Regions from separate parts of the Streptomyces sp. NPDC001678 genome, predicted to be linked through region 1. Evidence: riboswitches for the same ligand, from Rfam matches in the RefSeq annotation. Region 1 holds a riboswitch; each other region holds the start of a gene.

Evidence for each region. Region 1 has a riboswitch for cyclic di-AMP ahead of ACFYZR_RS23085 (C40 family peptidase). Riboswitches for the same ligand answer to the same signal wherever they lie in the genome.
Region 2: another riboswitch for cyclic di-AMP. It lies ahead of ACFYZR_RS09245 (M23 family metallopeptidase); the one in region 1 lies ahead of ACFYZR_RS23085 (C40 family peptidase).
Region 3: another riboswitch for cyclic di-AMP. It lies ahead of ACFYZR_RS26255 (C40 family peptidase); the one in region 1 lies ahead of ACFYZR_RS23085 (C40 family peptidase).
Region 4: another riboswitch for cyclic di-AMP. It lies ahead of ACFYZR_RS16180 (transglycosylase family protein); the one in region 1 lies ahead of ACFYZR_RS23085 (C40 family peptidase).

Annotation. Positions count from the first base shown of each region.
Region 1 covers NZ_JBIAUP010000011.1:132,592-140,068, reverse strand. Annotated here, with positions in the region: gene ACFYZR_RS23100 (hypothetical protein) at 882-1,010, opposite strand; gene ACFYZR_RS23095 (ATP-dependent Clp protease proteolytic subunit) at 1,302-1,940, shown strand; gene ACFYZR_RS23090 (hypothetical protein) at 1,946-2,275, shown strand; cyclic di-AMP (ydaO/yuaA leader) riboswitch at 2,561-2,764, shown strand; gene ACFYZR_RS23085 (C40 family peptidase) at 2,768-3,256, shown strand; gene ACFYZR_RS23080 (ATP-binding protein) at 3,505-3,933, opposite strand; gene ACFYZR_RS23075 (helix-turn-helix domain-containing protein) at 4,177-5,046, shown strand; gene ACFYZR_RS23070 (DUF397 domain-containing protein) at 5,056-5,322, shown strand; gene ACFYZR_RS23065 (8-amino-7-oxononanoate synthase) at 5,343-6,497, opposite strand; gene bioB (biotin synthase BioB) at 6,644-7,477, shown strand, end outside.
Region 2 covers NZ_JBIAUP010000003.1:528,718-536,194, reverse strand. Annotated here, with positions in the region: gene ACFYZR_RS09255 (aldo/keto reductase) at 1-421, opposite strand, end outside; gene ACFYZR_RS09250 (MFS transporter) at 475-1,947, opposite strand; gene ACFYZR_RS09245 (M23 family metallopeptidase) at 2,096-3,313, opposite strand; cyclic di-AMP (ydaO/yuaA leader) riboswitch at 3,325-3,460, opposite strand; gene ACFYZR_RS09240 (PP2C family protein-serine/threonine phosphatase) at 3,600-4,826, opposite strand; gene ACFYZR_RS09235 (DEAD/DEAH box helicase) at 5,036-6,718, opposite strand; gene ACFYZR_RS09230 (cold-shock protein) at 6,927-7,130, opposite strand; gene ACFYZR_RS09225 (DUF6227 family protein) at 7,328-7,477, opposite strand, start outside.
Region 3 covers NZ_JBIAUP010000014.1:126,580-134,056, forward strand. Annotated here, with positions in the region: gene ACFYZR_RS26235 (sugar phosphate nucleotidyltransferase) at 43-756, shown strand; gene ACFYZR_RS26240 (NAD-dependent epimerase/dehydratase family protein) at 766-1,692, shown strand; gene ACFYZR_RS26245 (spherulation-specific family 4 protein) at 1,689-2,396, shown strand; gene ACFYZR_RS26250 (endo alpha-1,4 polygalactosaminidase) at 2,393-3,361, shown strand; cyclic di-AMP (ydaO/yuaA leader) riboswitch at 3,595-3,772, shown strand; gene ACFYZR_RS26255 (C40 family peptidase) at 3,777-4,250, shown strand; gene ACFYZR_RS26260 (carboxylesterase/lipase family protein) at 4,342-5,880, shown strand; gene ACFYZR_RS26265 (hypothetical protein) at 5,930-6,304, opposite strand; gene ACFYZR_RS26270 (hypothetical protein) at 7,024-7,374, shown strand.
Region 4 covers NZ_JBIAUP010000006.1:427,898-435,374, forward strand. Annotated here, with positions in the region: gene ACFYZR_RS16170 (cytochrome P450) at 1-868, shown strand, start outside; gene ACFYZR_RS16175 (transglycosylase family protein) at 1,052-2,065, shown strand; cyclic di-AMP (ydaO/yuaA leader) riboswitch at 2,325-2,507, shown strand; gene ACFYZR_RS16180 (transglycosylase family protein) at 2,512-3,261, shown strand; gene eno (phosphopyruvate hydratase) at 3,566-4,846, shown strand; gene ACFYZR_RS16190 (septum formation initiator family protein) at 4,961-5,437, shown strand; gene ACFYZR_RS16195 (DUF501 domain-containing protein) at 5,489-6,025, shown strand; gene ACFYZR_RS16200 (exopolyphosphatase) at 6,022-6,963, shown strand; gene ACFYZR_RS16205 (protein-L-isoaspartate(D-aspartate) O-methyltransferase) at 7,024-7,477, opposite strand, start outside.

The DNA.
Region 1 (7,477 bases):
TCCCCCGACGCCCTCACCGGATGACGCACCGTCACCCCCTCTCCGGATCCGGTACTGCCCGAGGAGGATCCCGGACCGTCGGCCTCGTGCCCCCGGGGCGACCTTCCCGGCCCTCGGTGTACACATCAAGGCGGGAAACCCTAAAGGGAGGGGAGCACAGGCTTGGTACTCACATCCCACAAATAGCCGGATCATCACACCAGCCACACCCGGCCATCACATCTCTACAAGATCGCGTTACGAGCTCTGTGTCCGCAGATCACTTGGGCGATGTGCGGTGGCAGACCGTTCATGATGGCGTCGGTCAGGCCCGTAGCGGCCAGCGCTGGTCGCCATGACGATGCCCGGGCCGTCGCAGGGTGGACGTGCTCTGGGCGATGCTGAGGGACAAACACCTGTTCACGACCGCAGCACCGGCGCCTGCGACGGCTTGACTTCTGCATTGAGATGCCCCGTCAGCAACCCGGCGAGGCTTCATCACGCGCGTGCCCAGGAGCCCGCGATGCGTGTTCGGACGACAACCGAGGACGAACCCGCACCCGTCGGCAAGGGCACGAACCGTGGGGCATTCACCGAAGGCTCCCGCCGGGACGGGCCGTCCAAAGCACGCACCGCACGATCGCGCTCCTCGCCCGAGAGACGGACCAGCCAGTGTCTGCCTCCCCACCTCCGGCATTCCCGTGCTGCCAATGGCCCGCCTCTCGGCGAGCGAGCTCTCGGCCCTCCGAGATGCACTCCCGAGATCGACCAGGGAAGAGCCGAACGCCTTGAGGGGCCTGGCCGCCATGACCGGCCCCATCCCGTCAAGCCGGGTCGGCTGAAGGTCGTGCAGATGATGGTGCGGCAGCCGGGCAACGCCCGTTCGAGGTCGGCGGCGATGGTCAGGCCGTCCCGGCCGGGCATCTATACCTGGCCACCTGCGCCCAGGCCACCTCTCCCTGGGCGAGGCGCATCCACGCGATCTGCTCCAGCACCGTGACGAGGCCGAGCACCCAGCGCATGTCATCCATGTCCTGAGGCCACACACGACACCGCCCATGGCCACGAGCGCATGAGCGTCCAACTTCGGCCATGCAGACCCTCGTGGACCCCGTCCTCGACCAGCCTTCCCCTGGTCCGCCCGGCGATCCAAACGAAAGCTCGTAGAGAAATTTGTGAGACGTACGCCCTCGACAAACCGTCAAACCGGCCTCCGACCTGGGCATTTGACTTGATCACCAGAATCCGGTCCCATTCTAATCCCCTGTACGTCCTGTACATTTTTTACAGATCACCGATCGACCCGTTCGAAAGGCGTGACCATGGACCATCGACCCCTCGCCCGGCACGTCCTGCCGGAGTTCACCGAACGCACCAGCGGCGGGACGCGCACCTTCGACCCCTACTCCAAGCTGTTCTCCGAGCGTGTGGTCTTCCTCGGGACGGCCCTCGACGACGCGGCGGCGAGCGATGTGATCGCCCAGCTGATGCACCTGGAGCACGCGGCGCCAGGGCAGGACATCGCGCTCTACATCAACTCCCCCGGCGGCTCCTTCTCCGCGATGTGCGCCATCTACGACTCCATGCGCTACGTCGGCTGCGACGTCCAGACCTACTGCCTGGGCCAGGCCGCCTCGGCCGCCGCCGTGCTGCTGGCGGCCGGCACCCCCGGCAAGCGGATGGTGCTGCCGCACTCCCGGGTCCTCGTCCATGAGCCGGCCCTGCCCGAGCCCGTCCGGGGGCAGCCCTCGGACCTGGAGATCCAGGCCGCCGAGATGCTGCGCGCCCGGGAGACCCTGGTGGAGATGCTGGCGCTGCACACCGGGCGGAGCCCGGAGCGGATCCGGCGGGACGTCGAGCGCGACACCGTCCTCGACGCGGCGGGGGCCGTGGCCCACGGCCTGGCCGACGCGGTGGTCGCCGACCGCCGGGCGCAGGGCGCGCCGGCCAGGGAGAGGTGAGCGGGATGCCGCACGGGCCGTCCCACCGGTTCCCTCCGGAGCTGCCGCCGCTGCCCGCGCTGACCCGGGCCGAGGGCGAGCTGGTCGACCGTTATCTGGAAGTACTGGATCAGCTCGGACGGATCAACCCGGCCCGCGCGCAGGACACGTACGGCGGGCTACGAGCCGCGCAGAGGCTCGTGGTCGCGGCCGCGGGACTGCGCGACGCGCTGGCGACGATGTACGAGCGGGGAGAACGACAGGTGTACGCGGGAACGCTGGCGCGGGCGATGCGGGTCCTGGACGGTGAACGCCGGGCGCTGCGGGTGACCTTGCCGCCTTCGGTTGCGAACTGAGGAGCGGAAACATTCTTCCCTCGATCTCCTTCAGACAGCGGATGGGATCGTAGACAACCCGTGGTGATCATGTCGGGCCGTACGCGCGGTTTGCGCTCGGGGTGATCGCCCGCGCCGCAGGTGACCGGCTCACCAGGGGGAATCCGCAGGAGTCAAATCGCCCCGCGTCCACCGGAATTGCCCAACGGTGACGAGGCTCACATATGCCGGGATCCCCTCGGCGTGCCCGGCGCGGCTGCGCCAAGATCCCTCCGACGACAAGACCCCGCCACCACGGCGGGGCGGTCCGGGCGGACGCCGAACCCCGCCGCCGCCCGGGCGCTGGTCGACATGAGTGCATCGGCGGGGATGGAGGACCCAGGCACGACGGGAGGGCCGGAGCTGTGAAGTTCCGGACCAGCCCTTGGGGTGAAGCCGCCTCGGCGGCCGGGCATCTTCGCCTGCCCGAACCCGACAGGTCATCCTTCACAGGCGGCTGACGAAGGGTTTGGCATGGGCGCGCACAAACGTCCCTCACGGCTGTCCAGGGCCGGGGTGGTACCCCTGTCCGTGAAATCCGCCCTGACTCTGGCGGCCGTCGGCGCAACGGTACTGGCACCCGGCGTCGTCGACGACGCCGAAGCCGCCACCATCTCCACCAAAGCCCTGTGGATCGCGGCCTCAAAGGCGGGCTCCCCCTACGTATGGGGTGGCACGGGCCCGTACAGCTTCGACTGCTCGGGGCTGACGCAGTACTCCTTCAAACGGGCCGGCAAGCAGCTGCCCCGTACCGCCCAGGAGCAGTACAACCGCACCGAACACATTCCCACCCCCTCTCGGGAACAGGGCGACCTGGTGTTCTTCCACGGCCGGGGCGGCGTCTACCACGTGGGGATCTACGCCGGGAACAATCTGATCTGGCATGCCCCGAAGACCGGTTCGGTCGTCCGCCTCGAGCGCATCTGGACCAGAAGCGTCTCGTACGGCCGAGTGAACGACTGAACCACCGGCGCGGGTGACGACCGGCGCGGCTACCGCTTCCCGCCCCCGTCGTCCCGCAGAATCCAACGCGCGTACCCGTCGCGCCGGGCTTCCCGCGCGCCGAGCGCGTCTCCCGTGGCAGCGGACCCGACTGCCGTGCGGTGCCCACCGGCACCAGCGACACCCGAGAACCCACCGGTTCCTGTGCGCGGCTCCACAAGAGCGCCGGGCCGGGCGGACATTCCCGCCCGGCCCCTCCGCGCTGCCGGTCAGCGGACGGACACCGTCCACGGCAGTGCGATCCACACCGTCTTGCCGCCGTCGGCGGTCGGGGTGACGACGACCCTGCCGCCGTACTCGGCGGTGAGCGCGCGGACGATCACCATGCCGCGGCCGTTGTCCTGCTGGACGGCGGCGGGCAGCCGCCTGGGGTGGCGCGGGTGGCTGTCGGTGACCCCGACCCGCAGCCGCTCCTCCCGGTCCAGCCGGAGCTCCACGGTGAAGGTGGGCGACTGGCCCCGGGTGTGCTGCACGGCGTTGGTGGCCAGCTCGGAGAGGATCAGCCGGATCGTGTCGGCCAGGTCCGTCCCGTCCGTCAGGCCCCAGGTGACGAGAACGTCCATGACATGGCGGCGGGCGGCGGAGACCGAGGCGGGAGCGCTCGGCAGGGTGACGGATGCTTCCTGGTGATCTGCCATGGCGCTGTCCCTTTCCCACCGAGGCTCGGCCCGGCTCTTGTGCGCCAGCGTCCCACTGATAACGGCCGCGATGGGTGTGATCCACCGGATTGTGGATATATCTGTCGCTCAAAGCGGTGAACTCTACGACGAGCGACCGGATTTGGCCGTGACACTGGTTTATTGACTCTGACGCGGGGTGTGTGAACAACGCGTCAAGGGTTATCACGACGCTTCCATGTGAGCGGCGGGGAGGGAGAGCTGATGCGGTACGGACCCGCGGTGCGCCGCCGCAAACTCGGCGCGGAACTGCGCCGTCAGCGCGAGCTGACCGGGATGACGAGCCGGGAGGCGGCCTGCGCGGTCGGCTGGCACCAGTCGAAGGTGAGCCGGATCGAGACGGGCAGCAGCGGGGTGAAACCCGCCGATGTGGCCCGGCTGCTGGATGTCTACCGGGTGTCGGACCCGGAGCTGCGGGCTCTGCTGGGGGCCCTGTGCGGGGCGGGGTCCAAGGACGCGGAGGGGGCGCGGCGCGGCTGGTGGTACGCCTATCGCGACCTGCTGCCTTCGGCGTATCTCGACTTCATCAGCCTGGAGTCGGAGGCCTCCCACGCCCGCACGCTGGAGACCGCGGTGGTGCCCGGGTTGTTGCAGACACCCGACTACGCCCGGGCGGTGACCCGCGCGGCGCTCGGCGATCCGCCGGCCCAGCAGGTCGAGGAGCTCGTCCGGGTGCGGCTGGCCCGGCAGGCGGTGCTCGGGGGGCGCCGGCCGCTGGAGCTGTGCGCGGTGCTGGACGAGGCGGTGCTGCGGCACGAGGTGGGCAGCCCCGAGGTGATGACGGGACAGCTACGGCATTTGCTGGAAAGGGGCTCACTGCCGCATGTGCGGCTCCACGTACTGCCGTTCACCAGTGGCAACCATATCGGCATCACGGGCCCTTTCGTTATCTTCTCATTTCCGCGCATCGCCGATCTGGACGTGGTTGTTCTCGACCACTTGACGAGTAGCCTCTATCTGGAGCGGAAAGAGGACCTCCGGGCGTACGCCTCCGCATTCACGACGCTCCGGGCGCACGCCCTGTCGCACGAGAAATCGTTGGAATACATCGCCGGGATCAGTGACGGCGCATAGGGAGGCGACATGTCCGCAATGCCTCGGTACGTACCCTCTGCATCGGCCCAGCCCGCTCGGTGCGCCGCGGTATGGCACCGCAGCAGCTACAGCACGGGAATGAACAACTGCGTAGAGACGGCGCTCCTGGGTACGGAGCTGCTCGCCGTGCGTGACTCACGGCGCGACGCCGGCCCTGTCCTGCTCTTCCCCCGCACCACCTGGTCGGCCTTCGTCACGGACCTGGACGGCGGCGGCCCGGGCCGTTCCCCGGGCGAGGACGCCGACGGGTCCTGAGCCGGCGCGAGCCGGAACCGTCAGCCGGCGGCCGGCGCGGTCCTCACGATCGTGTCGGCTGCGGCCGCCACCTCCCGGTCCGTCAGGTCCGCCCGGGCGGTCAGCCGGAGTCGCGAGACGCCGTCGGGCACGGACGGCGGCCGGAAGCAGCCGACGGCGAGCCCGGCCGCCCGGCAGTCCGCCGCCCAGCGCACGGCGGCCTCGGGCGAGGGGGCCCGTACGGAGACCACCGCCGCGTCGGGGCGCACGGCCACGAGCCCCGCCTCGGTCACCCCGCGGTGGAGCTCGGTGGCCACGGCCCGGACCCGCTGGGCGCGCTCCGGTTCGCGGCGCAGCAGCGCGAGGCTCGCCAGGGCGGCGCCGGCCGCCGCCGGGGCGAGGCCGGTGTCGAAGATGAAGGTGCGGGCGGTGCTGACGAGGTGCTCGATCACCCGGGCCGGGCCGAGGACCGCGCCGCCCTGGGCGCCCAGCGACTTGGAGAGGGTGACGGTGGCGACGACGTCCGCGTCGCCCGCGAGGCCGGCCGCGTGGAGGGCGCCCCGGCCGCCGTCGCCGAGGACGCCGAGGCCGTGGGCGTCGTCCACGAGCAGCGCCGCGCCGTTCTCCCGGCAGACCCCGGCGAGGGCGGCCAGCGGGGCGGCGTCGCCGTCGACGGAGAACACGGAGTCGGTGACGGCGAGCGCCCGGCCGTCGTGTGCGGCGAGGGCCTTGGCGAAGGCCTCCGGCTCGGTGTGCGGGACGACGGTCCTCTCCGCGCGGGCGAGCCGGCAGCCGTCGATGAGGGAGGCGTGGTTGCCCTCGTCGCAGACCAGGAGGGTGCCGCTGCCGGCGGGGCCGGAGAGGGCGGTGACGGCGGCGAGGTTCGCGGTGTAGCCGGAGGAGAAGACGAGCGCTGCCTCGAAACCGCAGAAGTCGGCCAGTTCCTCCTCCAGCCGGGTGTGCAGCTCGGTGGTGCCGGTGACCAGCCGGGAGCCGGTGGCGCCCGCGCCCCAGCGGCGGGCGGCCAGCGCGGCGGCCTCGGTGACCTCGGGATGGCGGGTCAGGCCCAGATAGTCGTTTCCGGCCAGGTCGACGAGATCGCTGTCGGCCGGGCGGGGCCGCAGGGTGCGGACGAGGCCGGCGGTGCGCAGCCGCGCCTGTCGCGCGTCGATCCAGTCGAACGGGTCGCGGTGCATGGCCGTCCCTCGCGTTTGGTGGGTTTGCATAAAACCTAGCCGTCCGGAGGCCGGGGCAGGATGTGGCGATACACACACCTCGAATGCCGCCTGTTGTGCGATCCCTACCTTGGCCGGATGCGGTGGAGTAGGCGAGGATCTCCGCCATGGACCTGCTGAACACGCTGGTGGACAAGGGGTTGCGGCGGGAGCTGCCGACCCGCGAAGAGGCGCTCGCCGTACTGGCGACCTCCGACGACGAGCTGCTCGACGTGGTGGCGGCGGCCGGAAAGGTACGCCGTAAGTGGTTCGGGCGACGGGTGAAGCTCAACTACCTCGTCAACCTCAAGTCGGGCCTCTGCCCGGAGGACTGCTCGTACTGCTCGCAGCGGCTCGGCTCCAAGGCCGAGATCCTCAAGTACACCTGGCTGAAGCCGGAGGACGCCTCGAAGGCCGCCGCCGCGGGTGTCGCCGGGGGCGCGAAGCGGGTCTGTCTGGTGGCCAGCGGGCGCGGTCCGACGGACCGGGACGTCGACCGGGTGTCGAAGACCATCGAGGCGATCAAGGAGCAGAACGAGGGCGTCGAGGTGTGCGCCTGCCTCGGCCTGCTCTCCGACGGCCAGGCCGAGCGGCTGCGCGCGGCGGGCGCCGACGCCTACAACCACAACCTCAACACCTCCGAGGCCACCTACGGCGCCATCACCACCACCCACACCTACGCCGACCGCGTCGAGACGGTGCGGCAGGCCCACGCGGCGGGCATGTCCGCCTGCTCCGGCCTGATCGCGGGCATGGGCGAGAGCGACGCCGACCTGGTGGACGTGGTCTTCTCGCTGCGGGAGCTGGACCCGGACTCGGTACCGGTCAACTTCCTGATCCCCTTCGAGGGGACGCCGCTGGCCAAGGAGTGGCACCTCACCCCGCAGCGCTGCCTGCGGATCCTGGCGATGGCGCGGTTCGTCTGCCCGGACGTCGAGGTCCGGCTGGCGGGCGGCCGCGAG
Region 2 (7,477 bases), on a different contig from region 1:
GGCCGTCCAGGGTCGTGATGATCTCCTCGACCGGGACCGAATCGTCGTCCACGTGGGTGTAGAGCAGATCGATGCGGTCCGTGCGGAGGCGGCGCAGGGACGCCTCGACGTCGGCCTTGACGGTCGCGGGGGCCAGGCCGCGGTGCTCGGGGACGCCGTTGCCGATCTTGGTGGCGACGACGATCGCGTCCCGGTTGCCGCGCTCGGCGAGCCAGTTCCCGATGATCGTCTCGGACTCGCCGCCCTGGTTGCCGGGCACCCAGGCGGAGTAGACGTCCGCCGTGTCGATGAAGTTGCCGCCGGCCTCGGCGTAGGTGTCGAGGACCGCGAAGGACTGCTTCTCGTCGGCCGTCCAGCCGAAGACGTTTCCGCCCAGGTTCAGGGGGTGGACGGAGAGACTGCCGATACTCGTGCGATGCATGTTGTCAGACGTGTTCTCAGCCATGCGAAGGTTCAACTCCCCTGCCGGGCCCGTTATTCCGCGGGCGCCGGTGCCGGCAGGGGATCGGGAGGGTGGACGGACAGGGGTGTCGCGATGTCCTCCAGCGAGCGGCCCTCCGCCCGTACGGCCAGGAACGCGGCCACCACTCCGCCCACGCACATCAGCGTCGCGCCGAGGCAGAAGGCCACGACCGTGTCGCCCACGACGCCGCTCTGGGTGAGGGCCGAGAAGAGGAGCGGGCCGCTGATGCCGCCCGCCGCCGTGCCCACCGCGTAGAAGAAGGCGATGGCCATGGCCCGGGTCTCCATCGGGAAGATCTCGGAGACGGTGAGGTAGGCGCTGCTGGCGCCCGCCGAGGCGAAGAAGAGGACCACCGCCCAGCAGGCGGTGAGGGTGACGGCGTTCAGGTGCCCGGCGCCGAACAGCCAGGCGGTGCCGAACAGCAGGACCCCGGCCAGGAGGTATGTCGAGGAGATCATGATGCGCCGGCCGAGGGTGTCGAAGAGCTTGCCCAGGAAGAGCGGGCCGAGGAAGTTCCCCACCGCTATGACGGCGAAGAAATAGCCGGTGCGGGATGTGGAGACGCCGAAGAAACGGGTGAGGATGGCGCCGAAACCGAAGGTGATCGCGTTGTAGAGGAACGCCTGGCCGATGAAGAGGGCGAGGCCCAGGGCGGCCCGGCGCCGGTAGTCGGAGAAGACCGTACGGGCGATGTCACGGAATCCGAAGCTCTCGCGCTGACGGATGGTGAACCGCCCTTTGGCGGGCGGGAGGGGAACGCCTTTCTCCGCCACGACGCGCTTCTCGATCGACGTGACGAGCCGTTCGGCCTCCTCCGCCCTGCCGTGGATGAACAGCCAGCGCGGACTCTCCGGCACATGACGGCGTACGAGCAGGATGACCAGCCCCAGGATCACGCCCAGTCCGAAGGTCAGCCGCCAGCCGACGGCCTTGGCGAAGATGCTGGTGTCGAGCATCAGGACCGACAGCAATGAGCCCGCGATGGCACCCAGCCAGAAGCTGCCGTTGATGATGAGGTCGACACGGCCGCGGTAGGCGGCCGGGATCAGTTCGTCGATGGCGGAGTTGATCGCCGCGTACTCGCCGCCGATGCCGAAACCCGTCACGAAGCGGAAGGTGAAGAACCACCAGGACGAGTACGAGAGCGCGGTCAGTGCCGTCGCGGCCAGATAGACCGCGAGCGTGACCATGAAGAGTCTTTTACGGCCGAAGAGATCCGTCAGCCGGCCGAAGAAGAGCGCCCCGGAACAGGCGCCCGCCACATAGAGCGCGGCCGCCACTCCCGTCACTCCGCCGGAAGTGATCGGCAGGCCGCTGCCCTGCTCGGAGAGCCGGCCGGCGATATTGCCGACGACCGTGACCTCCAGGCCGTCCAGGACCCAGACCGTGCCGAGACCGATCACCACGGTCCAATGCCACCGGGACCAGGGCAGCCGGTCCAGGCGGGCGGGCACGGACGTGGTGATCGTCGCGGTGGTCGTCACGTCATCTGATTTCCCGATCGCTCACAGAACATTCCCGGGATATCCGATATCGGAGGTTTCTCCGGCCGCTATGACCTGATTGGCCTGTCCGGCTTGCGGCTTGCGGCTCGCGGCTCGCGGCTCGCGGCTCGCGGCTCGCAGCTCGCGGCTACGGCTCCAGGCCTCTGCCCCGCAGCCACGACAGCGGGTCCACCGGCGCGCCACCACCCGGCCGTACCTCCAGGTGCAGATGCGGCCCGGTGACATTGCCGGTCGCGCCGACCCGGCCGATGACCGTGCCCGCGCCGACCTTGCCCGACGTGACCACCATCGACGACAGGTGGCAGTACCAGACCTCGGTCCCGTCGTCGAGCGTCAGCACGATGCGGTAGCCGTACGCGCCCGCCCAGCCCGCCTGGGTGACGGTGCCCCCGCCGACCGCCTTCACCGGGCTGCCGGTGGGAGCGGCGAAGTCCTCGCCGGTGTGGTTCGCGGACCACATGTTTCCCGCCTGGCCGAAGCCGGCGGTGAGGGTGTACGAGGCCACGGGGAGGGTGAAGGGTCCACCGCCGGTGCCACGGTGCGCGGAGCCGGACGAGCCTGACGAGCCTGACGAGTCGGATGAACTGGAAGAGCCGGCGCCTGTCGTCCCCGCCGCCTCAGCCGTCGCGGTGCCGCCATCCGCCGCCTCCCGTGCCTCCCGCGCCTCCCGCTGCGCGGCCTCGTACGTCGCCGCCTTCGCGTCCGCCGCCTCGCGCTCGGCCGCCTCCCGCTCCGCCGCGGCCTTCTCCGCCGCCGCCTTGCGGTGCTGCTCGGCCGCGGCCTGGGCGACGCGCGCCTGCGCCTCGGCCTCGGCGGCGCCCTGCTGGTGCTCGGCCTGCTGGAGGATGCGGGCCCGCAGCACCTCGCCGGCGTCGGCGGTGTCGCGCACGGTACGTACCGTCTCGACCGGGGCCTGCCGCGCCTCGGCAGCCTGCTGTCCGCCCTGACCCTGCTCGTGCTGACCCTGCTCGTGGCCGCCGGCCATGAACGCGCCGACGACCGGGATGCTCTGGGTGAGGTCCGGCATGGATATGGAGGCCTGCGGACGGTCCTGGGCGCTGGCCATGCCGCCCGCCCCGACCGCCGCGATCATTCCGGCGCCGAGCACCGCCCCGCTGCGCGCCATCGTGCCGCCGCGCGGCTTGACGACGCGGTGCCGGCCGCGGACGGGCGCCGCCGGGTGGTCCTCGCCGGGGACCCACTCGTCGGCCGCCGACCGGGGCGTAGGGGCACCGGGGGCCTCAGGAGTCGGATCCGGCTCGTAGGGGGGAACGTAGGCGGGAACGAACGGAGGGTCGTACGAACTGCCGTCGAACGCGGAGCTGTCGGACCTGTTGGACGCCACGAAGGCGACTCCTTTCCTTCCTGTTCGCCTACCGGGTTAGCTGTCGGGTTCGGAGAAGGAAGGTCCCCTACGGGCCGGTGTGCAGGCCCGATTCACCCCAAAAGATGGTTCCCCGGTTCCGCCCACGGGATTCGGCGAAGGCGCACGGCACCGCCCTTGCGACGGCTGCAACGACCGCGCTGCGTTATCGAACGTTAATAGACAGAGCGGCTGGATTCCAAGCCGAAAGGGTGAATCCAGCAGGCGCGTTGGGGCGCTTTATAAGGCGCTTACTTCTGATAGTTCGTCAGTCGTTATGGATCTGAGGGGATTGCAGGCGCACGGTACGGGCGGTGACCTGGGGACGTTTGTGGGTGATGGGCGCGGTACGGAGCCTGCCGTCGATCCGCCGGATGGCGAGCAGGGCCATGTCGTCGTCCGTACGCCCGCCCGCGTGCCGGGACACATCCGCCGTGAGGGAGTCCAGCAGGGCGTCGGGGCTGCGGAACTGCTTGCCGTGCAGCCGTGGCCGGGGGTCATAGAACGTCCCGGCCGAGTCCCTGGCCTCGGTGACCCCGTCGGTAAACAGCAGCAACGTCGCCCCCACCGGGAACTCCCACTCCTCCACCCGGTCCGGCCACACACCCAGGTCCTCCATCCCCAGCGGCAGGGCGGGCGCTCGGGGGTGGGTGTCCCCCACGGTGCCGTCGGGATGGAGCAGGAGCGGGGGCGGATGGCCGCGGTTGACGATGCGCAGGGCGCCCGCGCCCGGCTGGACCTCGGCCAGGACGGCGGTGGTGAACCCCTCGGCCTGATCGACGTTCGCGCGCCGTGCGCCCTCCCGTCGCAGCGCACGCTCCAGCCGTACCGCCAGCCCCTCCAGCGTGCGCTCCTGCTCCGCCGCCTCCCGGAACGCGCCGATCAGGATCGCGACCGCCTCCACCGCGCCGAGTCCCTTGCCCCGTACGTCGCCGACGATGACGCGGACGCCGTGCGGGGTGTCCTGCACCGCGTAGAGGTCGCCGCCGATCCGGGCGTCGGCCTGCGCGGCGACATAGCGCGCGGCCACGCGGAGTCCGCCGATCCGGGCCGGGGGCGTGGGCAGCACGGCCCGCTGGGCGGCCTCCGCGACGCTCCGCACGGACGCCAGCCGGAGATTGCCGCGCCGTACGACGCGGTTGATGCCCAGGGCGAGCACCCCGACGATCAGGACGGTGACGACCTCGGTCACCGACTCGCCCATCTCCGGCGCCTGCCGCGCGAGGGAGAGCGCGACCATCGCCGCCAGGGCCACGGCCGCCGTGAGCAGGGTGGCGAAGAGGGAGAGGAGCGGGGCGGCGACGAGGGGCGCGGAGACGAAGAAGGGGGCGGAGGAGTACTTGGGGGGCGTGAGGACGTCGAATGCGATGCCGCCGGCGATGACGGCGGCGGGGAGACAACGGGCGAGACAGCGGGCTGCGACGGCCGTCGCCCGCCCGGGGAGCGGCTCGCAGAGCGGATCCGGTCCGGGCAGCGGCCCGTCTCGCTTCCCCACCGTGTGTTCTCCTGACCGGCCGACGTTCCTTGCTCCGCATCCCACCTTTGCGGCTGGGATGCGGAGCGGCGAACGGGGTTGAGCCGTTCGGGAACGCCGGCCCGGTCAGGGTCTCAAGACTTCAAGACTTCAAGACTTCAGGGCCTCAGGGCCTCAGGGCCTCAGGGCCTCAGGGCCTCAGGGCCTCAGGGCCTCAGGACTTCGGAGCCTCAGGACGCGGCAGGGCGGCGACCGCCGCCGCCACCGCCGCCTCGGCGCGAACGGCCGCCGACCGCGTTGCCCGGACGGGTGCCGCCCGAGCGCCGGGAGCCATCGCCGCCGTTGCCGCCGAAGCCGCGGAACGGACGGCCGCCGCCGTTGCCCGCACCGGAGCCGGAGCCAGCGGCCGCACCGGCACCCGAACCGGAACGCGAGCCGGAGCGGGAGCGGGAACCGCGCGAGCGCGACGGCTTGGCCTTGTCGCCCTGGCCGCCCTGGCCGCCCTGGCCGCCCTGCGGCTGGGCCGGGGCCGGCGGCGCGATGACGACCGGGACGCCGCTGGGCTCGCGGGCACCGGTGATACGGGCCAGCTCGGGGTCGGTCGGGTAGGTCTTGATGACGTTCGGGGTGATCTCGGCCGTGGTCATCATCCGGCTCATCTCGCGCCGCTGCTCGGGCAGCACGAACGTGACGACCGTGCCGGACTCACCCGCGCGAGCGGTACGGCCACCGCGGTGGAGGTAGTCCTTGTGGTCGACCGGCGGGTCGATGTTGACGACGAGGTCGAGACCCTCGATGTGGATGCCGCGCGCGGCGACGTTCGTCGCGATCAGCGCGGTGACCTGGTCGGTGCGGAACTGGTCCAGCACCCGGTTGCGCTGCGGCTGGCTCTTGCCGCCGTGCAGCGCGGCGGCCCGGACGCCCTGGGACAGCAGCTTCTTCACCAGCCGGTCGGCGCCGCGCTTGGTGTCCACGAACATGATCACGCGCCCGGCGCGGGCCGCGACCCGGCTGACGGCGTCCTTCTTGTCCTGGTCGGTGACGTGGAACAGGTGGTGGTCCATGGTCACCACCGCGCCCACCGAGGCGTCGACGGAGTGCGTCACCGGGTCGGTGAGGAAGCGGCGGACCAGCCGGTCGACGTTGCGGTCCAGGGTCGCGGAGAACAGCATCCGCTGACCGCCCGGGGCGACCTGCTCCAGCAGCTTGGTGACCTGCGGCAGGAAGCCCATGTCGGCCATCTGGTCGGCCTCGTCCAGGACCGTGATCGCCACGTCGCGCAGCGCGCAGTCACCGCGCTGGATGAGGTCCGCGAGCCGTCCCGGCGTCGCGACGAGCACCTCCGCGCCCCGGGCGAGGGTCTGGGCCTGCCGGCCGATGGACATGCCGCCGACGACCGTGGTCATCCGCAGATTGACGGCGGTCGCGTACGGGGTGAGGGAGTCGGTGACCTGCTGGGCCAGCTCCCGCGTGGGCACGAGGACGAGCGCGAGCGGCCGCTTCGGCTCGGCGCGCCGCCCCGCCGTACGGGCCAGGAGCGCCAGGCCGAAGGCGAGGGTCTTGCCCGAGCCCGTACGGCCGCGGCCGAGGACGTCACGGCCGGCCAGCGAGTTGGGGAGGGTCGCCGCCTGGATCGGGAAGGGCTCGGTGACGCCCTCGCGGGTCAGCGTGGAGAGCAGACCGCCGGGCATGTCCAGCGCGGCGAAGGAGTCGACGGCCGGCAGGGCCGGCGTCGTGCTGACGGGCGTCTCGAACTCACCCTGGAGAGGGGCGGCGGGGCGACGCTCGGGCTGACGTCCGCCACGGGAACGGGCGGGACGGCCGGAACGGGCGGGGCCCGCCGGACGGCCGGAACGGGCGGAGTCGGCGGAGCGGGACTCCGAGGAGCGGGCGGGGCGTGCGGAACGAGTCATTCGGGGGACCTTCCCTCAGTGGGGTGGCACGCCCGGTTCGGGGACCTCGTATCGCGGGGCGGCCCTGGACGGACGTTCCGGCGTGAGCCCTGGGCGCGCTGGCGCGGGCGGCAAAAGGCCCGCACCCAGTGGCGCGGGCCTTTTGTCGTGCTGTGCCGCGTGACGCGCGGTGGCGTCACGCTGGGCCGGAAGGATCCGGCCGGGTTCGTCAGATGTTGACGATGTTCTCCGCCTGCAGGCCCTTCTGGCCCTGCGTGACGTCGAAGGAGACCTTCTGGCCCTCGAAGAGCTCACGGAAGCCGTTGGAGGCGATGTTCGAGTAGTGGGCGAAGACGTCGGGGCCGCCGCCGTCCTGCTCGATGAAGCCGAAGCCCTTTTCCGAGTTGAACCACTTCACGGTGCCGGTAGCCATAGTCTTACTCCTTTGGATGGGGTGGGTCCCCAGACCGGAACAGACCGGCAAAAACAAAAATGCGCCATCGGCTACAGAACCGAGGCGCACACAAGTTCATGGGTACCACAATTGCAACTCGATCGACCGTACCATACGACCACCCGCCATGACCATGGCCTTCTTCCTCGCCGCCTCCCCCACCCCCGCCCGCGCCCCTATAAGTCGACGCCCTGCGCCCTGGCGTGACGGTCGGCGGCCACCTCGGCCTCCGCCTCGTCGAGATACACCTCACAGACGAGCCGTCCGTCGGCCGTCATGTTGTGCTCCAGCTCCCAGAGGCTGACCTCGCCGCCGCCCTCCAGCAG
Region 3 (7,477 bases), on a different contig from region 1:
ACGCGGTACCACCCACGCGGCACAAGAGAGGAACGGCACCCCATGCATGTAGTGATCCTCGCCGGAGGCAAGGGCGTCCGGCTCCGCCCGTACACCACCGCGCTGCCCAAGCCCCTGGTGCCCATCGGCGACCAGCACGCCATCCTCGAGATCGTCATGCGCCAGCTGGCCGGCGCCGGGTTCACCAGCTGCACCCTCGCCATAGGCCACCTCGGCCACATCATCCGCGCCTACGTCGGCGACGGTTCCCAGTGGGGCATCAGAGTCGACTACACCACCGAGGAGAGTCCCCTGGGCACCATGGGCCCGCTCCTCACCATGACCGACCGGCTCCCCGAGCGCTTCCTGGTGATGAACGGCGACATCCTCACCGACCTCGACTTCGGCGAGGTCCTGCGCGACCACACCGCCTCCGGGGCGCCCCTGACCATCGCCACCTACCCCCGCCGGGTCAGCATCGACTTCGGCGTCCTGACCACCGAGGCGGGCCGGGTCGTCGGCTTCGCCGAGAAGCCCAGCATGGACTACCGCGTCTCCATGGGCGTCTACGGAGTCTCCCGCGACGCCCTCGACCGCTACACTCCCGGACTGCCGCTCGGCTTCGACGAGCTCGTCCTCGACCTGCTGGCGGCGGGCACCCCGCCCAACGCCCATGAATTCGACGGCTACTGGCTGGACATCGGCCGCCCCGACGACTACGACCGGGCGAACGCCGAGTTCGCCGTCCGCCGCGACCTGCTGATCAAGGGAGCGTGACCGGCTCCGATGCGCATTCTCGTCCTGGGCGCCACCGGCTTCCTGGGCCGGCACACCGCCTCGCGCCTGCGCGCCCTTCCGGGCGCGCACGTGCGGGTCGCCGGCCGTGCCCCCGCCGACGGGCCGCCCGTCGCCGAGCTGCCCGTCGACCTGGCGGCCACCGGCCCGGAGCGGCTCGCAGCCCTGCTGCGCGAGGCCGCCCCCGACGCCGTCGTCAACTGCGCGGGCGCGGTCGGCGGCAGCGCCGTGACCCTCACCGCCGTCAACGCCCGCGGCCCGGCCGTGCTCTGCGAGGCCCTCGGCGCGGCGGCTCCCGACGCCCGCCTGATCCATCTGGGCTCGGCGGCCGAGTACGGGCCCGCCGAGGCCCGGCTGCCCGTCGGCGAGAGCGCCCCGGCCCGCCCGCTCGGCCTCTACGGCGCGAGCAAACTGGCCGGCACCCTCGCCGTCACCGGCTCCGGCCTGGACGCCGTCGTCCTGCGGGTGTTCAACCCCGTCGGCCCCGGCGCCCCGGCCGCCTCCCTCCCCGGCCGCCTCGCCGCCGAACTGCGCCGGGCGGGACCCGACGGCCGCGTCCGCACCGGGGACCTCTCCGCCCACCGCGACTTCGTCGACCCGCGCGACGTGGCCGAGGCCGTCGCCCTCGCCGTCACCGCGCCCCGCCCCCTGCCCGCCGTCCTCAACATCGGCAGCGGCACCGCCCGCCCCGTCCGCGACGTGGCCGAAGGGCTGCTGCGCGCCGCCGGGTTCACCGGCCCGGTCGGCGACCGCGTCGCCGAGGACGGCGACGGCTCGCCGCGCTCCGCCGCCGTACCCTGGCAGCAGGCCGACATCACCGCCGCCGGACGCGCCCTGGACTGGGTCCCCCGGCACTCCTTCGCCGACTCCCTCACCGACCTGTGGGCCACCGTGCCCGCCACGGAGCCCGTGCCATGACCACCACCACGCCCGCCGCCCACGAGGACGCCGGGCGGCTGCTCGTCCCCCTCTACGTCCACCCCGCGACCCACCCCGAGGAGTGGGCCGCGCTGCTCGACGCCGCCCCCCGGCTGTACGGGGTCGTGCTCAACGCCGCCGACGGCCCCGGCGGCCGCCCCGACCCCGCCTTCGGCGCCGCCGCGCGAGCGCTGCGCGCCGCGGGCGTCCGGTTGCTGGGCTACGTCGACACCGGCTACGGCCACCGCCGCACGGGCGCCGTGGTCGCCGACATCCGCCGCCACCGCCGGTGGTACGACGTGGACGGCGTCTTCCTCGACCAGGTCCCGGCGCACGACACCCCGCTGCCCCGCTACCGCCGCATGGTGCTGGCCGCCCGGGTGCTGGGCGCCCGTACGGCCGTCCTCAACCCCGGCACCCACCCCGCCCCCGGCTACGCCTCGCTCGCCGACCTCCTGGTCACCTTCGAGGGCACCTGGGAGGACTACCGGCGCGCCCGGGTGCCGGAGTGGACCACCGGACACCCACCGGAGCGGTTCTGTCATCTGGTGCACGGCGTGCCCGAGGGGCGGGAGGGGCAGGTGGCCCGGACGGCGGGGGCGCGCGGTGCCGCGGTCCACTGCGCGGTGCCGGGCACGGGGGCCAACCCCTGGTGCTCGGTGCCGCGGGCGGCCGCCGGTCTCACGACGGGGGGCACGGTATGAGCGGGGGGCGTGGCATGGGGGCGTGGCGCGGCAAGAGCGCGTGGCGCGTCCGCGCGGGGCTGTGCGCCGCGCTGCTGCTGGTCCTGGCGGGTTGCTCCGCCTCGCCCGCGGACGACGACGGGCCGGACCGGGACGACGACGGTGCCACGGCGGCACCCCGCGCCTCGGACGCCCCTCGCGCCTCGGGTGCGCCGGAGGCCTCGGGGACGCCGGGCGCCTCCGCCTCACCCGGCGGTCCGGCCACGGGTTCGGCGCCGGCCGGGGCCCGTTGGCAGCCACGTCCGGGCACCCGCTGGCAGTGGCAGCTGGACGGAAAGGCCGACACCTCGGTGGACGCCCCCGTCTACGACATCGACGGCTTCGAGAATTCGGCCGAAACCGTGGCCCAATTGCATTCCCGTGGCCGGAAGGTGATCTGTTACATCAATGCCGGTGCCTGGGAGGACTTCCGGCCCGACCAGGGGAAATTCCCCAAGAACCTGCTCGGCAACAAGAACAAGGGGTGGAAGGGCGAGAAATGGTTCGACATCCGCCGCCTCGACACCCTGCGGCCGCTCATGGCGGCCCGGATGGACATGTGCCGGCAGAAGGGATTCGACGCCGTCGAACCCGATCTGACCGAGGGATTCCGCAACGGCACCGGCTTTCCGCTGACGGCCGACCACCAGCTCGCCTTCAACCGGATGCTGGCGGATCTCGCCCATGAGCGGGGCCTGGCCATCGGGCTGAAGAACGACCTGGACCAGATCCCGCAGCTGGTGGACACCTTCGACTTCGCGGTGAACGAGCAGTGCGCGCAGTACGACGAGTGCGAGAAGCTCACCCCCTTCGTGAAACGTGACAAAGCGGTCTTCCATGTCGAATACGAACTGTCGACGGGGGAGTTCTGCCCCACGGCGCGGCGGCTCGGGCTCAGCTCGATGAAGAAGAAGCTGGAGCTGGACACCTGGCGGCAGCCCTGCTGAAGGACCTTGTCGAAGGGTCCTCCGGAATTACTCGTTCCATGCTGCAAGTACCCGGCGTTACAAGGGTTTAGGGCCAGTTCGGCGGGGGCGCGCGGAGTGCGGTTCCGGTTCTGCTCCCGAAGTGAAGAAGTTCACAGATGGCCGCCCGGGTACCGGATTTGAATGATTCATGGTGCAGGATCTCTCACCGAACACAAGATCCCGTCACCATGGCGGGCCACCCGGGCGGACGCCGAGTCCTGCCGCCGCACCGGGTGCGGCATCGAATTGATGGATCGGCAGGAGCGGGAGACCCAAGCGTTACGGATCACGAAGTCGGTGGTCCTTGGGGTGAAGCCGGGAAATCCGGCCGGGCAACTTCGCAGCCCGAACCCGACAGGTCATCTTTCGCAGGCGGATGTCGAAGGGCTTCGGCATGTCTGCTATGCCTCGCATACCTGCTCTCATATCCCGGGCCGGCGCCGCCTCGGCCGTCACCGCCGCCACACTGGCGGCATCGGTGCTCGTCCCCGGCCTCGCCTCCGAGGCCTCCGCGGCCACACCCGGCGAGCAGGCCCTGAAGGTCGCCGCCGGCAAGGCCGGCTCCCCCTACCAGTACGGCGCCGCCGGCCCGAACCGGTTCGACTGCTCGGGCCTGACCCAGTACTCGTTCAAGAAGGCCGGCAAGAACCTGCCGCGTGTGGCCGCCGACCAGTACAACCGCACCCGGCACATCTCCGGCGGCTCCCGCCAGGTCGGTGACCTGGTCTTCTTCCACTCGGGCAGCAACGTCTACCACGTGGGGATCTACGCGGGTAGCAACAAGATCTGGCACGCCCCCAAGCCCGGCGCCACGGTCCGTCTGGAGAAGATCTGGACCGGCAGCGTCTGGTACGGACGCGTCAACTAGGCTCCTTGATCGGGCGGTCCGTGACCCGGACCGCCCGACATCCGCGTTCGCGCACGGGGGTGACCGCTTCCGGGCGCGGGAGGGAGCGACGATGAGCGATGTCACAGACGTCACCGGCGTCACCGGTATCGACGGCCCGGAGGCCCGCACGGCTCAGGGCACCGTACGGGGCCGCACCACCGACGGCCTCGCCGTCTTCCGGGGGATCCCCTACGCCCAGCCGCCCGTGGGCGAGCTGCGCTTCATGGCCCCCCGTCCGGCCCGGCCCTGGGACGGCGTGCGGGACGCGGTGGAGTTCGGCCCGCCGCCCCCGCAGTCCGGCCCGATCCCCGCGACCGGCACCGCCACCGGCGACGACTGGCTCACCCTGAACGTCTGGTCCCCGGACCCCGGCGGCTCCGGACTGCCCGTACTGGTATGGATCCTGGGCGGGGGCTATGTCTCCGGCCACGCGGGCGACCCGCTCTACGACGCCGGGCTGCTTGCCCGGCAGGGCGGCCTCGTCGTGGTCACCCTCAACTACCGGGTGGGCGCCGAGGCCTCCGCCCACCTCGAGGGCGCCCCCGCCAACCGGGGGCTGCTCGACCTGATCGCGGCCCTGGAATGGGTCCAGGAGAACATCGCCGGCTTCGGCGGCGACCCCGCGCGCGTCACCGTCGCCGGCCAGTCCTCCGGCGCCGGCTCGATAGCCACCCTGCTGGCCGTGCCCCGCGCCGCCGGCCTCTTCCGCCGGGCGATCGCCCAGTCCGTCCCCGGCCTCTACACCACCCCGGCCCTCGCCTCCGGCCTCGCCGCCGAACTCGCCGGGCGGCTGGGCACCACACCCACCGCGGCCGGACTCGCCACGATCGACCCGTGGCGGCTGGCCGAGGCGATCACCCCGATGATGTACGGCCTGCCCGCCGAAGCCGACCGCTGGGGACCGCTGGCCCGCACCGGCTCCCCGTTCTCCATCGTGATCGACGGCGACCTCGTACCGGAGACCCCCTGGACCCTCCTGCCGGACGGCCGGGCGAGCGGCGTGGACCTGCTGACCGGTCACACCCGCGACGAGTTCCGGCCGTTCCTGGTGATGAGCGGCGGCCGGGACAAGGTCACCGACGAGGACACGACGACGGCCCTGAACGCCTTCGCCCCCGCCCCCGACGGCCCCCGCGCCTACCGCGCCGCCTACCCGGACGCCGCCCCCGTGGACCTCTTCGAGACCGTCCACAGCGACGTCCTGTTCCGCATGCCCTCGCTCCACCTCGCCGAGGCCCACACCGCCGGCGGCGGCACGGCGCACCTGTACGAGCTGCGCCGGCCCGCCCCCGCCCTCGGCGGGGCGCTCGGCGCCCCCCACGGCCTCGACGTGTCCCTGCTGTTCGGCACCTACGACGCCCCACAGGCCCGGCTGCTGCTCGGCGAGGGCCCGGTCCCCGAGGACCTGAGGGCGCTCGGGGACGAGATCCGCCGCTCGTGGACGGCCTTCGCGACCCACGGCGACCCGGGCTGGCCCGCCCACCGGACCGCCGACGGACGGCTCACCCGCCTCCTCGACACGGAGACGAGCACGGCGCCGTACCCGGAGGAGCCGTCCAGGAAGGTCTGGGAGGGACACACGGTCCGGCCGTACGACCTGCCCGCCTGACGGGGGGCGGGGGCACGGCGGCCGGCCGGGCCTGTGGGACCGTCCGGCTTCACCCGTTCTCCGTCTTCGCCGTCCTCTCCGTCCGGAGGCGGGCCCCCAGGGCCGAGGCCAGTTCCCGTACGCCGGCGGTGCGCGGGTGCCGGCCGATCAGATCGCCGGCGACTCGCCGGATGGCGGGGCGGTCCCGTACCTCCGCCGGGGAAACGCGCAGGGCGTGGAGGAGAGCGTCGGCGGTCTGCTGAGGTTTGTCCCACTGCCACCAGGCGCGGGCGAGGCCGGTGTGCATGCGGGCGCGTCGTTCGGCCGTGGAGAACTGTCCGGGGTGCAGGCCGCGTCCGGCGTGGAGGGCGGTGCCGGCGTCGCCGACGGCCCAGTACACGCCGACCTCGTAGAGCGTGACCGCGGCTGGGCTGATCGAGAACACGGCGCCCGCCGGCGGCCGGTCGGGCAGGCGTCCGGCAGAGCATCTGGGCGTACGCCATCGCTTGCGCCTGCGTGGCCAGGCCGGTGCGCTCGACGGCGGTCAGGGCGTGGTCGACCAGGCGCTGGGCTGCCTGTGCCTGGTCCTGGTGCCGGAGCACAATGCTCAGCTCGCGGGATGCCTCCGCCGTGGCGATGGCGCTGCCGGACAGGTCCGCGTAAGTCAGGGCCCGGTCCGCAGTCAGCCGGGACCGCTCGTAACGACCGGTCTTCGTCAGGACCCGGGATGCCAGGGAGTAGCACGAGGACAGGGTCGCGTACGCCGCAGGCGAACCGTCGCGGGTGGCGGCGTGGGCATCGGCCAGCAGCGCCGGCAGCGTTTCGAGGAGCTGGGCGTGCCGGCCGGCGTCGAAGAGGGCCTGGACCCGGGCCAGGCGCGGCGGGTCCGGCCGAGCCGGATGAGGGCACCGGCCTGGCGCCGTTCGATCAGGGCGGCGGCTTCGGCCGTCCTCCACAGCGGATCGGTGCTCATCACACCCCCCGTGGGCGTGGGGCCGACGCGCTCACGGTACGCGTGGCCGCAGAGCCCGTCGAGGGCGTGTGCAGCATCTGCACACCGCGTGCGACCTGCGGCAATGGATCACCCGGAGCGGTGTGGGTGCGGTGCACTGAGGGCGTGCCCCGGCCGTGGGGCGAAGGCATCGAGCACCGAGGGAGGACAGCGTGGCAACGGCAGTCGAGGTCGGGCCGAAGGTCCGCGACCCCCGGGACTACGTGAAGCCGGAGGTGTGGGAGCGGGAGATCCTGCTGCTGATGCGCGACCACCCCTTCGACGAGGTGTACGCGAACCGCCTGTTCCACGCGGCGGTGTCGTACCTGATCACTGCGAAGGGGGTTCTGCGCCGAGCACTTCCAGGGCCGCTTCCCGGTCAGGCCCGGGGGCCCCGCGAGCGCTCCCGGGCCGCTTCATGGGCCGGGCGGGCGGACTGCGGCGCACGCTCCTCGGCGGAAGGGCGGCGCCGGTACGGTGGCGCACTCACGTGGCCCGCCGTGCCACGCCGAGCCCAGCCCTGACGTGTACGGCCCCCAGCGGATGCTCGGGAAGTGGCTCGAAGGCCGGCAACGGGAACTCACAGTCCTGCGCTGGCAGTACCCGCCCAGGGCGTGGGCCGATCTG
Region 4 (7,477 bases), on a different contig from region 1:
CTTCGTGGAGAAGGGGGAGGCCGACCTCATCCACGAGTTCGCCTTCCCCCTCCCCATCTACGCCATCTGCGACATGCTCGGCGTCCCCCGCGAGGACCAGGACGACTTCCGGGACTGGGCGGGGATGATGCTGCGCCATACAAAAGCGGGCCACGGCGGCGGGCCGCGCGGCGGAGTGGCCCGCTCCGTCAAGATGATGCGGACGTACCTCGCGGAGCTGATCCACCGGAAGCGGGAGGACCTCGGGGACGACCTCATCTCCGGTCTCATCCGGGCGAGCGACCACGGCGAGCACCTCACGGAGAACGAGGCCGCGGCGATGGCCTTCATCCTCTTGTTCGCCGGTTTTGAAACAACTGTGAACCTGATCGGTAACGGAACCTACGCGCTGCTGCGCCACCCGGAGCAGCGCGCCCGGCTCCAGCGCGCCCTCGCCGAGGGCGACGAGAGCCTCCTCGCCACGGGCGTCGAGGAACTGCTGCGCTACGACGGCCCGGTGGAGCTCGCCACCTGGCGGTTCGCCACCCAGGACCTGACCCTCGGCGGGCAGCGCATCGCCGAGGGCGATCCCGTACTGGTCGTCCTGGCCGCCGCCGACCGCGATCCCGAGCGTTTCACCGACCCCGACACCCTTGATCTGTCCCGGCGCGACAACCAGCACCTGGGCTACGGGCACGGCATCCACTACTGCCTCGGCGCGCCCCTCGCCCGCCTGGAGGGCCAGGCCGCGATCGCGACGCTGCTGCGCCGGCTGCCCGACCTATCCCTCGCCGCCGAACCCGATGACCTGCGCTGGCGCGGCGGCCTGATCATGCGTGGATTGCGTACTTTGCCCGTGGAGTTCACACCCCAAAACCCCCTCGTGTGATGCCCGGTCAATCCGTGTTTATCGGCACGTGACCTCCGCTACACCGGCTTGTGACTCCGGGGAGGCCTCGCTAGGGTCTGCGACCATTCGAACGCCGCCTACGCGAGAGGCCCGCAGATGCTCTCAGGAACCGGTAGACATCGCCGTCCCCGTCAGATACCCGCCATCGTGGTCGCGGCGGGGGTGACGGCCTCCAGCGCGGCACTTCCGCTGCTGGCGACCGGATCCGCCGTCGCCGCCGACGCGGGTACCTGGGACAAGGTCGCCCAGTGCGAGAGCGGAGGGATGTGGAGCGCCAACAACGGCAACGGCCTCCACGGCGGCCTCCAGCTCACCCAGCAGATGTGGGAGCAGTACGGCGGCATCGCGTACGCGCCGCGCCCCGACCTGGCCAGCCGGTCCCAGCAGATAGCCGTGGCCGAGCGGATCCTCAAGGCGGAGGGCGCCGACACCTGGCGGAGCTGCGCGGTGAGTTCGGGCCTGGCCGGCGAGGCGGACCGGGGCGAGGACAAGGAGCCGGAGGTGGACCCGGGCGACGGTTCGTACTCCGCCGCGCCGGAGCCGAGCCGCCCCCGTACGCCCGGGCGCGGCAACCAGCCCGCGCCCGAGCGCACGTCGCCCGCGCCGTCCGCCCCGTCCTCCGGGTCGCCCAAGCCCGCGCCCGGCTCGTCCGGTTCGCCCACGCCGGGCTCCTCCGGCACCCCGTCCGCTTCCACGAGCCCGTCCCCGGACACCTCCGCGGGCAAGCACCGCAAGGACCCGTCGGACCCGTCGGGGCGGCCGACGACGGGTACGGGCACCGGCGCGTCGGCCGATCCGACCACCATCCCGACCGCCCCGGTCGGCAGCCCCTCGAACACCTCGGCGAACACGCCCTCGGACACCCCTGGAACGGGATCCTCGCCTTCCGCTTCGCCGCTTCCCGGCGATGCCGACGCGACCCCCGGCAACGGCCGGCACCGTGCCGACCCGTCGGGCTCCGGCGATGCTCAGCGGCCCTCCCGGGGTGGCGAGGGCCGGACGGAACTGCCCGCCGCGAACGACTACACCGTGCGGCCCGGTGACAATCTGTCAGCGATCGCGGAGCAACACTCGGTCTCCGGAGGCTGGCAGACGCTGTATCAGAAGAACGAAAAAGCAGTCGGTTCTGATCCGGACCTTATCCGCCCTGGTCAGAAGCTTGATATCAAGCAGTAGCGCTCCGGTTCGAGGCGAATGTCTGTTCCGGTCGAAAGTGAGACATGGGTCTCGTTGACTGACCGTCGGATGCCTTGGATCCGATTTGCTCGAATGGCCTCTCACCTGCGGAAACGTGAGGTTTCTGGGGCCAACTCAGGCCATCGGTGGCTGAAAAGTGGGGTTTGAACCCGTCGGCCGCCTGTGATTACCGTCGTCACCGCTCGCCACCGCGAGCACCACGGCCGCACGCCGAATCCTGCCGGCGGCCGGGGGAGTCGTCGCGCAAGCGCCGTAGGCAGGAGCGGGGGAACCAAGGTAAGTCGCCGGAACGGTCCCAAGGCCAATGGCCGAAGGAGCGGAACGGCTTGGGGTGAAGCCCGGAACGCGAAAGCGCACCGGGCCGGGCGAACTCACAGCCCGAACCCGACAGCTCACCTCGTAGGCGTCGGTGAGGAAACCGACTTATGTCCAAGGGCAAGCACCGTCGTCCGTCCAAGGCCGTCCGCATCGTCACGCTCGCCGGTGTCACCGGCGCGGCTGTCGCCGCCCCTCTGATGGTCGCGACCTCTGCCAACGCCGCCTCCGTCTCCACGTGGGACAAGGTCGCCCAGTGCGAGTCCAGTGGTGACTGGCACATCAACAATGGCAACGGCTACTACGGCGGCCTGCAGTTCAGCAACGAGTCCTGGGCCGCTGCGGGCGGTAAGCAGTACGCCCCGCGCGCCGACCTGGCCAGCAAGTCCCAGCAGATCGCCACCGCCGAGCGCCTGCTCGCCATGCAGGGCCCGGGCGCCTGGCAGTGCGCTCCTGGCACCGGCCTCGCCCGTGGTGGCGCCAAGGCGAACGTCGACACGGACGACTCCGACGGCTACGTCGCGAAGAAGTCCACGAAGTCCGCGTCCGGCGCCTACGGCAAGGCCCAGTCCCACGCCGACCGCAGCAAGCGCCAGGCCGCGCCGCAGCAGAAGCACAGCAGCAAGCCGGTCCAGCAGTCGGACGACTCCGACGACGAGGCCCCGGCGCCGAAGCACACCGCCCCGCAGACTGTCCAGAAGGGCGACGGCGAGTACCAGGTGAAGGAGGGCGACACCCTCGCCACCATCGCCGTCTCCCAGAAGGTCCAGGGCGGCTGGCAGAAGCTCCACGAGCTCAACAAGAAGATCGTGCCCGACGCGGACGTGATCTTCCCGGGCCAGCAGCTGCACCTGCGCTGATCCATCCGCGCTGATCCACCTGCGCTGAGCGAGGGCCGGCCGGAGCCATCGAACGAAGGCTCCGGCCGGCCGAGCGGCCGCCCCGCTCCGATGCGACTTCCCCCCGAGCCGCATCGGAGCGGGGCTCCGCTCGTTCTGCCGGTCGATCCCGCGTCCTCGTTGAGCGAACACACCGACGATTCGTCCGGTGTTCTCGGCGTTTGTGCCAATTTTCGGCCCGGGGAGCAGACCAAGGGCGGGCGGAGCCCCCGGCGCCCGTTAGGCTCGTGGTGCAGAACTCCAGACACACACGAAGGAGACCCTCGTGCCGTCCATCGACGTCGTCGTAGCTCGCGAGATCCTCGACTCGCGAGGCAACCCCACGGTCGAGGTCGAGGTCGGCCTCGACGACGGCTCCACGGGCCGTGCCGCCGTGCCGTCCGGCGCCTCCACCGGCGCTTTCGAGGCCATCGAGCTCCGTGACGGCGACCCCAAGCGCTACCTCGGCAAGGGCGTCGAGAAGGCCGTCCTCGCCGTCATCGAGCAGATCGGCCCGGAGCTCGTCGGCTACGACGCCACCGAGCAGCGCCTGATCGACCAGGCCATGTTCGACCTGGACGCCACCGACAACAAGGGCTCCCTGGGCGCCAACGCCATCCTGGGCGTCTCCCTGGCCGTCGCGCACGCCGCCTCCGAGGCGTCCGACCTGCCGCTCTTCCGCTACCTCGGCGGCCCGAACGCGCACCTGCTGCCCGTTCCGATGATGAACATCCTGAACGGCGGCTCGCACGCCGACTCCAACGTGGACATCCAGGAGTTCATGATCGCGCCGATCGGCGCGGAGTCCTTCTCCGAGGCCCTGCGCTGGGGCACCGAGGTCTACCACACCCTCAAGAAGGTGCTGAAGGGCCGCGGCCTGTCCACCGGCCTCGGCGACGAGGGCGGCTTCGCCCCGAACCTGGGCTCCAACCGCGAGGCCCTCGACCTCATCCTCGAGGCCATCAAGGAGGCCGGCTACACCCCCGGCCAGGACATCGCGCTCGCGCTCGACGTGGCCGCCTCCGAGTTCTACAAGGACGGCGTCTACAAGTTCGAGGGCAAGGACCGCACCGCCGCCGAGATGACCGAGTACTACGCGGAGCTCGTCGCCGCGTACCCGCTCGTCTCCATCGAGGACCCGCTGTTCGAGGACGACTGGGCCGGCTGGAACACCATCACCGAGCAGCTCGGCGACAAGGTCCAGCTCGTCGGTGACGACCTGTTCGTCACCAACCCCGAGCGCCTCGCCCGCGGCATCGAGGAGAACTCCGCCAACGCCCTCCTGGTCAAGGTCAACCAGATCGGCTCGCTGACCGAGACCCTGGACGCCGTCGAGCTGGCCCAGCGCAACGGCTTCAAGTGCATGATGTCCCACCGCTCCGGCGAGACCGAGGACGTCACCATCGCCGACCTGGCCGTCGCCACCAACTGCGGCCAGATCAAGACCGGCGCCCCGGCCCGCTCCGAGCGCGTCGCCAAGTACAACCAGCTGCTGCGCATCGAGGAGATCCTCGACGACGCCGCGGTCTACGCCGGCCGCAGCGCCTTCCCGCGCTTCAAGGGCTGAGCCCAAAAGGCACAGCAAGGCTGACCTTCTCGCCAGTCTCCGTACGTCCCCGGCCGCGGTCCCGTACCGTGTCCGGGGACGTACGTTCGTAACGGACTCTCCAGGGGAGGCGACGTGGGCGCGGACCGGTTCTCCACCGCGACCAGGCTCAAGGCGCTGGGCACGGCGCTGGTCCAGGGGCCGACCGCGGCCCGGGCCCGGGTCTACCGCGCCCGCCCGCAGCGCCGCTCCCGGCTCACCGGCCGCGCGGCGCTGCTCGCGCTCGTCGTCTGCTCGCTCGTCGTCGCCCTCGCCTACCCCATGCGCCAGTGGGTCACCCAGCGCTCGGACATCGCCGACCAGCGGCACCGGACGGAGCAGGCGCGCGAGGAGGTCAAGCGGCTGCACGAGGAGAAGGCCCGGCTGGAGGACCCGGCGTACGTGGAACAGCTGGCGCGCGAGCACCTCCACTTCGTACGCCCCGGCGAGACCGGGTACACCGTGGTGGACGGCAGCGCCGACGGCGGCCGCCACAAGGATCAGGGCGCCGCAGACCGCCCCTGGTACAGCAATCTCTTCGACGACGTGGACGCCTCAGACGGTCATCGCTGACGGCGGATCCATACCTATTACGCACACGACCGATCGAGCACGAGCGAGCACATGGACACGCCTCCTCCGAAGACCGAGCCCACCGAGCCGACGGACGCGGACATCGCCGCGTTCAAGGAGCAGCTGGGCCGCCCGCCGCGCGGACTGCGCTCCATCGCGCACCGCTGCCCCTGCGGCAACCCCGACGTGGTCGAGACGGCGCCGCGCCTGGAGGACGGCACGCCGTTCCCCACCCTCTACTACCTGACCTGCCCCCGCGCCGCGGGCGCGATCGGCACCCTCGAGGGCTCCGGCCTGATGAAGGAGATGCAGGACCGGCTGGCGACCGACCCGGAGCTGGCCGCCGCCTACCGGGCCGCCCACGAGGACTACATCGCGCGCCGCGACGCCATCGAGGTCCTGCAGGGCTTCCCCAGCGCCGGCGGCATGCCGGACCGCGTGAAGTGCCTCCACGTCCTGGTGGGCCACTCGCTGGCGGCCGGCCCGGGCGTGAACCCCTTCGGCGACGAGGCCATCGCCCTCCTCCCGGAGTGGTGGAGCAAGGGCCCGTGCGTGAACCCGTGCGCCGGTGAGGAGGGCTGCGCGTGACCCGTGTCGCCGCCGTCGACTGCGGTACCAACTCCATCCGGCTGCTGGTGGCCGACGCCGACCCGGCCACGGGCGAACTGAACGAGCTCGACCGCCGGATGACGATCGTCCGCCTCGGCCAGGGAGTGGACCGCACGGGCCGCTTCGCGCCGGAGGCGCTGGAGCGCACCTTCGCCGCCTGCCGCGAGTACGCCGAGGTCATCCGCGAGCTCAAGGCCGAGCGGGTGTGCTTCGTGGCGACGTCCGCCTCCCGGGACGTCTCCAACCGCGAGGAGTTCGTGCGCGGCGTCAAGGACATCCTGGGCGTGGAGCCCGAGGTGATCAGCGGTGACCAGGAGGCCGAGTTCTCCTTCACCGGGGCCACCAAGGAGCTCGTGGGCCGCGCCGACCTGACGAAGCCGTTCCTCGTCGTGGACATCGGCGGCGGCTCGACCGAGTTCGTCGTGGGCGAGGAGCACGTCCGGGCCGCGCGCAGCGTGGACGTGGGCTGCGTACGGATGACGGAACGTCATCTCGTGACGGACGGCGTGGTGTCCGACCCGCCGGCCGCCGACCGGATCGCCGCGATACGGGCCGACGTCGAGGCCGCCCTCGACCTCGCCGAGGAGAGCGTCCCGCTCACCGAGGCCCGCACGCTCGTGGGCCTGGCCGGCTCCGTCACCACGGTCGCGGCCATCGCCCTCGACCTGGCCGAGTACGACTCCACCGCCATCCACCACGCGCGCATCCCCCTGGAGCGGGTCCGGGAGATCACCGCCCGCCTCCTCACCTCCACCCACGAGGAGCGCACCGCGATCCCGGTGCTCCACCCCGGCCGGGTCGATGTGATCGCCGCGGGTGCGCTGATCCTCCAGTGCGTGATGGAGCGCGTGGGGGCCCGGGAGGTCGTCGTCAGCGAGCACGACATCCTGGACGGCATCGCGTGGAGCGTCGCCTGAGAATCGCTGAAGCCGAACGGCCCCGGCCCGCTGTACGCGGGACGGGGCCACCTCGTTGCTTCACACCGGCCAGGAATCGCTCGGCGTGTCGAGCCACGCCTCTTGTCCGTCCGGCGTCACGGTGAGCCCGAAGCGGTCGTGCGTGGGCCTGTCCTGCTTCTGCCACCACCGGAAGGCGGCTTCCACGTCGTCCCACAGCCGGCGCGGGCCCGACTGCCAAACGCGTGTCCCTTCCCCGTCCCGGAACATCACGCAGGCCCAGGAGCGGTCGCCCAGCCCGTAGAACCACACGGGACGCGCGCCGTCCCGGGCGTCGGCCACGGCCTGAACGCAGTGCGGCACACGGAGGCCCAGGGCGAACGGCAGGGCGGTGTACCGGCCGGTGACGAACTCGGACTCGGTAACCGCTGTGGTGGAGGTGTCCGCGCTGTCGAACGTGCCCGCCGGGACGTATTCCGCGTGCGGTCGCCGGGGCGAGCGCTGGGCCCGGATCTTCATGAACTCCACAGGGCGG